Ancylobacter polymorphus: one gene and its partner. Each later gene encodes a partner of the first gene's protein in a complex. Links are inferred from orthologs where the notes say so. Each region holds a gene or a part of one and is shown on either strand. Other genes may lie near its edges.

The links.
Region 2: the proteins of K9D25_RS18860 (region 1) and dnaG are in contact, whole or in part, in a crystal structure (PDB 2R6A), measured with the Geobacillus stearothermophilus proteins. The link is inferred for Ancylobacter polymorphus from one-to-one orthologs. Residues at the interface, in WP_033016901.1 of Geobacillus stearothermophilus: Ser13, Glu15, Ala16, Gln18, Glu91, Leu92, Asp94, Ala95, Val96, Pro97, Thr98, Ala99, Ala100, Asn101, Tyr104, Tyr105, Ile108; in WP_049624496.1 of Geobacillus stearothermophilus: Lys456, Leu457, Leu458, Pro459, Ala460, Asn463, Ala464, Leu467, Leu535, Leu536, Ile537, Ala538, Gln544, Glu545, Asp548, Tyr549, His552.

The regions. Positions count from the first base shown.
Region 1 is NZ_CP083239.1:3,943,448-3,948,630, reverse strand. The notes cover bases 1,156-4,070. They hold K9D25_RS18860 (replicative DNA helicase), read right to left. Parts: upstream 3,398-4,070; coding sequence 1,913-3,397; downstream 1,156-1,912. Other genes in these bases: K9D25_RS18855 (SAM-dependent methyltransferase), read right to left, coding at 3,564-4,070; alr (alanine racemase), read right to left, coding at 1,156-1,903. In the rest of the region: DNA repair protein RadA, read right to left, coding at 1-711; more of alr, read right to left, coding at 770-1,155; more of K9D25_RS18855, read right to left, coding at 4,071-4,823; rplI (50S ribosomal protein L9), read right to left, coding at 5,045-5,183. UniProt on the Escherichia coli protein: The main replicative DNA helicase, it participates in initiation and elongation during chromosome replication. Travels ahead of the DNA replisome, separating dsDNA into templates for DNA synthesis.
Region 2 is NZ_CP083239.1:2,783,095-2,787,168, forward strand. What follows is about bases 1,135-4,074. They hold dnaG (DNA primase), read left to right. Parts: upstream 1,135-1,604; coding sequence 1,605-3,545; downstream 3,546-4,074. Other genes in these bases: K9D25_RS13165 (AzlC family ABC transporter permease), read left to right, coding at 1,135-1,191; K9D25_RS13170 (AzlD family protein), read left to right, coding at 1,188-1,496; rpoD (RNA polymerase sigma factor RpoD), read left to right, coding at 3,721-4,074. Outside these bases: K9D25_RS13160 (GatB/YqeY domain-containing protein), read left to right, coding at 1-429; more of K9D25_RS13165, read left to right, coding at 469-1,134. UniProt on the Escherichia coli protein: RNA polymerase that catalyzes the synthesis of short RNA molecules used as primers for DNA polymerase during DNA replication.

The DNA of each region.
Region 1 (5,183 bases):
GAGCACGGCGTCGACCATGTGCTCGACCACGCGCGGGCCGGCGATCTGGCCGTCCTTGGTCACATGGCCAACCAGAATGACGGCGGCGCCGGCGCGCTTGGCGTAGCGGATGAGGATCTGCGCCGAAGAGCGCACCTGTGTCACCGTGCCGGGCGCGGACTCCACCGTGTCGGTCCACATGGTCTGGATCGAATCGATCACCACCAGTGCCGGCCGGCGGCCTTCCGAGAGGGTAGCGACGATATCCTCGACATTGGTTTCGGCGGCGAGTTCCACCGGTGCGCCGGAGAGGCCGAGCCGTTCCGCGCGCAGGCGCACCTGGGCGACGGCTTCTTCACCGGAGACATAGATGATGCGATGCCCGGCGCTCGCGAGCTTCGCCGAGGCCTGGATCAGCAGGGTTGACTTGCCGATGCCGGGATCGCCGCCGATCAGCAGCACCGAGCCGGGCACGATGCCGCCGCCGGCGACGCGGTCGAGTTCGGAAATGCCGACCTGCACGCGGGGCGCGTCTTCCGAGGTGCCGGTGAGGCTTTCCAGCGCAATCAGCCGGCCGCGCCGTCCGCCGCGCAGCGTGGCGGGCATGGTATCGGCCGCCGTGGTTTCCTCGGCGATCGAGTTCCACGCGCCGCAGGCGTCGCACCGGCCCTGCCAGCGCGCATGCACGGCGCCACAAATCTGGCAGAGAAAGCTGGTGCTGCGTTTGGCCATGGAGAACGGGTCCCGTACTGAGAAGTTCCCGCGCTTCTAGCGCGAGAACAAACCGGGATCAAATCTCTTGCGCCGCCGGCAGGATGCGCCTGTGATAGCGGCGGCCGAGCGAGGTGAGGATTTCGTAGTCGATGGTCTGGGAGTGGCGGGCGAGATTGTCGAGCGTCAGCCCGTCACCGAGCAGGGTCGCGAAGTCGCCGAGCTGGACCGCATCTTCGGGCAGTTCGGTGATGTCGACGGCAAGCAGGTCCATCGAGATGCGGCCGATCAAGGGGCAGCGATGGCCCGCCACCACGGCCTCCGCTCCGGGGCGCAGGTCGGAGGCGCCCGCGAGACGCGGGATGCCGTCGGCATAGCCGGCGGAGAGGATAGCGACGCGCGAAGGGCGGATGGCGGTGTGGGCGCCGCCATAACCGACCGTTTCACCCTCATGCACGTGGCGGATGCGGGCGATACGCAGTTCGAGCCGCACCACCGGCCGCAGCGGCGCGACATCCGCCCGCGGGCGCCCGCCATAAACGGCGATACCGGGGCGGACCAGATCGAAATGATAGGCGGCGTCACCGAGCGCCCCGGCGGAGTTGGACAGCGAGGCACGCACATCCGGGAACAGCGCGGCGATGGCGCGGAAATCCTCCAATTGGCGCGCATTGAGCGGGTGGTCCGGCTCGTCGGCACAGGCAAGGTGGCTCATCAGCAGGGCGAGCGGAAAGCCGAGTTCGTCCCGGCCCTCCGCCACGTTCACCGCCTCGGCCGGGGTCAGCCCTAGCCGGTTCATGCCAGTGTCGACATGGATGGCGGCGGGCAGTGCCTGGCCGATACGGTCGCAGAAATCGCGCCAGTTTGCGATCTCGTCCGTGCTGCCGAGCACCGGCCGCAGCCCGTTTTCCTGATAGGCAGCTTCGGTGCCGGGGAACAGGCCGTTGAGAACGAAGATTTCAGCGTCGGGGAGAAGGGCGCGCAGGCGCCGGGCTTCGCTCAGCAGGGCGACGAAGAAGCTGCGGGCGCCGGCGTGCCAGAGCGTGGTGGCGGCCGCCGCGAGGCCGATGCCGTAGCCGTCGCCCTTGACCACGGCGGCGCAGGCGGCCGGCGCGACGCGACGCGCCAGTTCCTGATAATTCGCCGCCAGGGCCGAGAGGTCCAGGGTGAGAAGACCGCCGGCCTCGGCGAGCGGGAGGGGATCAGAACTCACAATGGGCGCTCACGGCTCAGGCAGCCGGTCCGACTGCACCAGATTGGAGAAGCGGGTGAACTGCGGCTCGAATGAGACTTTCACCGTGCCGGTCGGTCCGTGGCGCTGCTTGCCGATAATGACCTCGGCGATGCCTTGCGCGGCCTTCATGTCCTGGTCCCACTTGAACCATTCCTCGGTGCCTTCCTTCGGCTCGCGGCCCTTGAGGTAGTACTCCTCACGGAACACGAACATCACCACGTCGGCATCCTGCTCGATCGAGCCGGATTCGCGAAGATCGGACAATTGCGGACGCTTGTCATCGCGGGCCTCGACCTGACGCGAGAGCTGCGAGAGCGCCATGATCGGCACGCCGAGTTCCTTCGCCAGTGCCTTCAAGCCGGTGGTGATCTCGGTGATCTCCTGCACGCGGCCCTGCGAGGAGCTCTTGGACGAGCCGGTGAGCAGCTGGAGATAGTCCACCACCATGAAATCGAGACCGCGCTGGCGCTTCAGCCGCCGGGCGCGGGCGCGCAGCTGGGCGATGGAGATGCCGCCGGTGTCGTCGATATAGAGCGGGATCGTCTGCATCATCTGGGCGCAGCTGGCGAGCTTGTCGAATTCGTGCTCGGAGATGTCGCCGCGTCGGATCTTGTAGGAGGCGATCTCGGCCTGCTCGGCGAGAATACGGGTGGCGAGCTGCTCCGCCGACATTTCCAGCGAGAAGAAGCCGACCACGCCGCCATCCACCGCGCGGATCGACCCGTCGGGCAGTGTTTCCGATGTGTACGCCGCCGCGACGTTGAAGGCGATGTTGGTGGCCAGCGAGGTCTTACCCATCGCCGGACGGCCGGCGAGGATGATGAGGTCCGAAGGCTGCAGCCCGCCCATCATCTGGTCGAGGTCGTCGAGGCCGGAGGCGGTGCCGGAGAGGTGGCCGTCGCGCTGGAAGGCGCGGCTCGCCATGTCGACGGCTTCCTTCAGCGCGTCGTTGAAGCGCATGAAACCGCCATCGTAGCGGCCGGTTTCGGCCAGCTCGTAGAGCCGCTTCTCCGCTTCCTCGATCTGCTCCTGCGGTGTGGCGTCGATCGGGGCCTCATAGGCCTCGTTGACGATCTCCTCGCCGATCTGGATGAGATCGCGCCGTACCGAGAGGTCGTAAATGGTGCGCCCGTAATCCTCGGCATTGATGATCGTCGTCGCTTCCGCCGCGAGGCGGGCGAGATATTGCGGCGCCGTCAGCCCGCCGGCGTCGAAATCGGCCGGCAGAAAAGTCTTCAGCGTGACGGGCGTCGCGACCTTGCCGGCACGGATCAACGCGGCCGCCGTCTCGAAGATGGCGACATGGATCGGCTCGAAGAAGTGCCGCGGCTCCAGAAAGTCGGATACGCGGTAGAAGGCCTCGTTGTTGACGAGGATCGCCCCCAGCAGCGCCTGCTCGGCCTCGATATTGTGCGGGGCGGTGCGATAGGACGCATCGGTCTCCGCCGGTGGGCGGTTCGGAGAATCGAGCATGGCTGTTCCGGGTGCAGGTGGGTCGACGCCACAGCTAACGCCGCACCGGGCAGATGTCCGGGGCGAATCGCGCGCGGCCTATTTTGTCCTGTGGAGCGCCTGTGGAAAGCCGAATCTGGCTTGACGGGAATCCGCCACCACCGGCCCGGCGCCCAGAGGTTGCCGGCTACTCACCCGCCAATCGCAGGCCGGGCCGGTTCTGGTTCTCCATGCCCCGCAGCGCCGCTTCGCCCTGCGCAATATAGCTGCGGGTCATCGGCACCACGCCCTCCCGTTTGGCCAGCTGCACCTGGAACACCATCATGCCCTGATGGCGGAAGGCCATCTCGGACGAGGCGAGGTAGAACTCGAACATCCGCACGAAACGCGCATCGTAGAGCCGCTCCACCTCCTCGCGATGGGCGAGGAAACGCTCCCGCCAAGCTTTCAGCGTCTCGGCATAATGCAGGCGCAGGATCTCTATATCGGTGACAAGCAGCCCCGCCTTCTCGATCGCCGGCAGCACCTCGGAGAGGGCGGGGATATAGCCGCCGGGGAAGATGTATTTGGCGATCCAGGGATTGGTGATGCCGGGACCTTCCGAGCGGCCGATGGAGTGGATGAGCGCGACGCCGTCCTCCTTCATGAGCGCCGCCACCTTGGCGAAGTACTCCTCGTAATGACCGACGCCGACATGCTCGAACATGCCGACCGAGACGATGCGGTCGAACGGGCCTTCCACGTCGCGATAATCCTGCAGGCGGAAATCGGCTCGCCCGGCGAGGCCCCGCTCCTCGGCGCGGCACCTCGCCACGCCATGCTGCTCCTGCGACAGCGTCACTCCGGTGACTTTCGCTCCCGCATGAGCGGCGAGGTAAAGTCCCATCCCGCCCCAGCCGCAGCCAATGTCGAGCGCGGACAGGCCCGGCCGATCAAACAGCAGCTTGGCCGCGATATGCCGCTTCTTGGCCAGTTGGGCGTCATCCAGTGACTGGTCGGGTGTCTCGAAATATGCGCAGGAATATTGCCGGTCGGCGTCGAGGAACAGCGAGTAGAGCCGTCCATCGAGATCGTAATGATGGGCGACGTTCTTCTGCGAACGCTCCGGCGGGTTGAATTGCGCCAAGCGTCGGAACAGAAAGCGCAGCCTTAGGAAGAACTGCGCGCTGGCGCTGGGCACCTCGAGGCCGACCTGCGCCATCAGCAGCGCGAGCACCTCGGCGATGTCGCCCTGCTCCACCACCATGCCGCCTTCCATATAGGCCTCGCCGAAGCTCAGTTCGGGATCGAGGACGATCTGGCGCTGCCAGGCATGAGAGGTGAAGCGCACAGTGAGGGGTGGTCCACTGCCATCCCCGAACACGGCGCGATCGCCGGAGGCGAAGACCACGGACAGGGAGCCACGGCGCACAATGCGCGCGAGGACCTTGGCGAGCAACCGTTCCATCGGCCAATCCCAAAGTACGGGGCAGCCGGCGAAGACAACGCGAATAGGCCCGTCTCCGCACGAAGACTGCCTGCCCATGCGCTGGGCATGTGGTTTATCTGCCGATCATTGCATCACAAGCTTCCAAGCCTCGCAACCTCCCGAACAGCCGCATCTATGCAAAAAAGCCCGGCCATCGCTGGCCGGGCTTCGACTTTGCGCCGATAACGCAAGGTAAACTATCAGGCTTGCTCGGCTTCGGCGTCGTCGCCGTCTTCGGCAGCGGCCTCTTCCAGGAACTCTTCTTCGTCCTCGTCATCGCGCACGACGCTGAGATCCTCACCGCGCGACTGGCGCTGCGCTTCCTCGGGGCTACGGGCG
Region 2 (4,074 bases), 1.2 Mb from region 1 along the record:
CTGAAAGAGGCCATGAAGGCCCAGGACAAGCGCCGCCTCGGCACGCTGCGCCTCGTCAATGCCGCGATCAAGGACCGCGACATCGAAGCGCGCGGCCATGGCAAGGACCCGCTCTCCGATGAGGAAGTGCTCGGGCTGCTGACCAAGATGATCAAGCAGCGCGAGGAATCGGCGAAGGTCTATGAGGAGGCCGGGCGCGTCGATCTCGCCACGCAGGAGCGTGAGGAGACCGCGATCATCCAGTCCTTCCTGCCGGTGCAGATGACCGAGGCGGAGGCGCAGGCCGCCATCGCCGCCGTCATCGCCGAGATCGGCGCCCATGGCCTCAAGGATATGGGGCGCACCATGGCGGCGCTGAAGGAGCGCCACACCGGCGTCATGGATTTCGGCAAGGCGAGCGGCACGGTCAAGGCGCTGCTCACCGCCTGAGCCGGGCTTGCGGCCGGTCTATCTTCGCGCGTTGGTGCCATGTCTTCAGCCTCCCCATCGCCCGCGCCGGCCACGCTGACCCTTGCGGGATGCGGGCGCGGGGCCCGGGCCATCGTCGCCGTGCTGCCGCCGGTCTTCGTGTTCGGCATCGCCTTTGGCATCGCCGCGCGCGGGGCCGGGCTGGAGGGCTGGCTGGCGGCGCTGATGAGCATGGCCGTCTTCGCGGGGGCGGCGCAGTTCGCCGTGCTCGATCTGTGGACCAGCCCGGTGCCGTGGCTGCCGCTGCTGGTGGCGACCTTCGCCATCAATGCCCGCCACATCCTGCTCGGCGCCTCGCTGCGGGCGCTGTGCCGGGGGCTTTCGCCGTGGAAGGTCTATGGCGCGATGACGCTGCTCAGCGATCTCAACTGGGCGGCGCTGATCGCCGCCGAGCGCAAGGGCGAGCGCGACCTCGGCTATCTCGTCGGCGGCGGCCTGCTGATGTGGGCGACCTGGGTGACGGCGACCATTATCGGCGCGGTCGCCGGCGGGCTGACCCTGGACGATGTGAAGACCTATGCGCTCGATCTGGTGCTGGTGGCCTTCTTCGCCACCACGCTGGTCGGGCTGCGGCGGGGCCGGGTGGACGATCTGCCCTGGCTGGTGGCCGGTGCCGCCGCCATGGGCGCCGTCTGGTTCCTGCCGCCGAACTGGCATGTGATGGTGGGCGGGCTAGCGGGCGGGCTCGCCGGCCTCATCCGAGACGAGCTGAGGCGCTCATGAGCACCTCGCAGGCGCTGCTCGTCGTCTTCGCCATGGCGCTCGTCACCTATGCCACGCGGGCGGGCGGCATCTTTCTCGTCGGCTTCGTGCCGATGTCGGCCCGCACCGAGAATTTCCTGCGCTATCTCGCCGGCGCGGTGCTGGTGGCGCTGGTGGTGCCGGCGACGGTGCGCGGCGGGCCGGAAGGCTATGTCGCGGTCGGGGTCGCCATCCTCGCCCGGCTGGTCTTGCGCAAGGCGCTGCCGGCGATCGCGCTCGGCATCCTCGCGGCGGCGCTGTGGCGTGCCTATATGGGAGCGAGCTGAGGCTGGGGACAGCGGGGACGATGCCGCCGTCGGCACGCTTCTTGCGGTCGCAAAGCGACGCCTCCTGCTAGAATGGCCGGCCGCCCTAACGGTTGAGTTCACCTCTCCATGCGCTACCCGCCCTCGTTCCTCGACGAGATACGTGCCCGCCTCCCGGTATCGGAGGTGGTGGGCAAGCGCGTGCAATTGAAGAAGCAGGGGCGCGAGTGGCGCGGCCTGTCGCCGTTCAACCCTGAGAAGACCCCGTCCTTCTATGTCAACGATCAGAAGGGCTTCTATCACTGCTTCTCCTCCGGCAAGCATGGCGACCATTTCGACTTCCTGATGGAGGTCGAGGGCCTGCCCTTTCCGGAGGCGGTGGAACGGCTCGCCTCCATGGCCGGCGTGCCGATGCCGGTGCAGTCACGCGAAGAGGAAAAGCGCGAGAGCCGGCGCAAGACGCTGCATGAGGTGATGGAACTCGCCGCGCAATATTTCGAGGCGACGCTGCAGGGCCGCGCCGGCGCCAAGGGGCGCGGCTATCTCGCCGATCGCGGCCTAGGCCCGGCGGTGCAGAAGCGCTTCCGCATCGGCTACGCCCCGCCGGACCGCTTCGCGTTGAAAGAGGCGCTGGGCGGGCGCGGCGTTCCCGTCGAGGACATGGTCGAGGCCGGGCTGCTGATTTCGGCCGAGGACATCGCCATCCCCTATGACCGCTTCCGCGACCGGGTGATGTTTCCCATCACCGATCTGCGCGGGCGCGTCGTCGCCTTTGGCGGGCGGGCGCTGGAAAAGGACGTGCCGGCGAAATATCTCAACTCGCCGGAGACCCCGCTCTTCCACAAGGGCGCGCTGCTCTACAACGCCTTCAACGCACGCACAGCCGCCCATAACGGCGCCGCCGTCATCGCGGCGGAAGGCTATGTCGATGTGATCGCCCTGGTCGAGGCCGGCTTTGCCGGGGCGGTGGCCCCGCTCGGCACGGCGCTGACCGAGGAGCAGTTGTCGCTGCTGTGGAAGATGGCGCCCGAGCCGGTGCTGCTGTTCGACGGCGACAAGGCCGGGCGGCGCGCCGCCTTCCGCGCGATGGACCTCGCTCTGCCGCATCTCAAACCCGGCATGAGCCTCTCCTTCGGCCTGCTGCCCGAGGGGCAGGACCCGGACGATCTCGTGCGCGCCGGCGGGCGTGAGGCGGTGGACGCGGTGCTGGCGCAGGCCCGGCCGCTGGCGGACGTGCTGTGGGCGCGCGAGATCGAGGGCGCGAGTGTCGACACGCCGGAACGCCGGGCGGCGCTGGAGGCGCGGATCGGCGACATCGTGAAGGTGATCGGCGACGAAACCGTGCGCAAGCATTACCGCGCCGAGCTGATGGAGCGCTTCCGCCGCCTGTTCGCCCCGTCCTCGGGGGGCGGGGAGGGCGGACGGCGCTCGACCAATGACTATTCCGGCTATTCCGGGCGTGCCGGCGCCAAGGGCGCGCGCCGGCCGGGCAATGGTCGCGGCGGGGCGGGCCGACCGGCCGGCGAGGCGATGCGCCGCTCGGCGTTGGTGCGCGGGGCCGCGGCGGAAATGCCGCGTAACGAGGCGCTCCTACTGTTCGCGCTCATCAACCATTCCTGGCTGATCGACCAATATGCGGAGGAGCTTGCCGGGCTTTCGCTGCAGAACAAGGAGGCCGCGGAACTGCGCCGCGCCTTACTCGATGCGCATATGGACGGCGATACCGAAGCGCCCGAACGGCTCACCGCGCGGCTGGAAGCGCAGGGGCTGGCGCCGCTGGTCGAACGGCTGGGGCGTATGGCGGTGGCGCGGCACGACTGGCCGGCCTTCTCCGATGCCGGCCGCAGCGATGTGGAGTTGTGGTGGCACCAGCGTCTGGTCTTGCACCGGCGCGGCCATGCCCTATCTAAGGAACTGAAACAAGCCGAGAAACGCCTGGCGGAAGAGCCCACGGAGATGAATTGGGCGCGCTTTCTCGACGTACAAAGTCAGCTCGCGGCACTTGACGGAACCGAAGCTTTGGTAGAGGGGTTCGGCGCCGCGTCGGGTCGACCGGGGCGGTCGATGTAAGGTCCCTTCGGGCTGCTCGCCCGCGCGTCTTTCGGGCGCGTGGTGCGCGTAGCCCTGTTTGCGTCTCTCGCCTGCCACTGCGCGGGGCGCCGGGTTGAACGATCGAAGGGCGGTGCCGCAAGGACGCCGTCGCACGCCGGGACGCAGGTCTGCGGCGCTTGAGGAGCACAAACGCATGGCGAAGCAGGCAGCGGAAGCGACGGAAGCCCCCGAGAAGGACGGCGACACCCCGGACAGCCCGTTGCTGGACCTTTCGGACGCTGGCGTCCGGAAGATGATCAAGCTCGCCAAGAAGCGCGGTTACGTGACGTATGACGAGCTGAACGAGGTTCTCCCCTCCGAGCAGAACACCTCCGACCAGATCGAAGACATTTACGCCATGCTCAACGAGATGGGCATCAATGTCGTCGAGGCGGAAGAGGCGGAAGCCGAGGCCGAAGGTGAGGAAGCCCCGGCCGAGGCGGCGGAGGAAGAGGAAGAGAGCGGCGGCGAACTGGCCGAGACCGGCTCGCGCACCGTCATCCGCTCG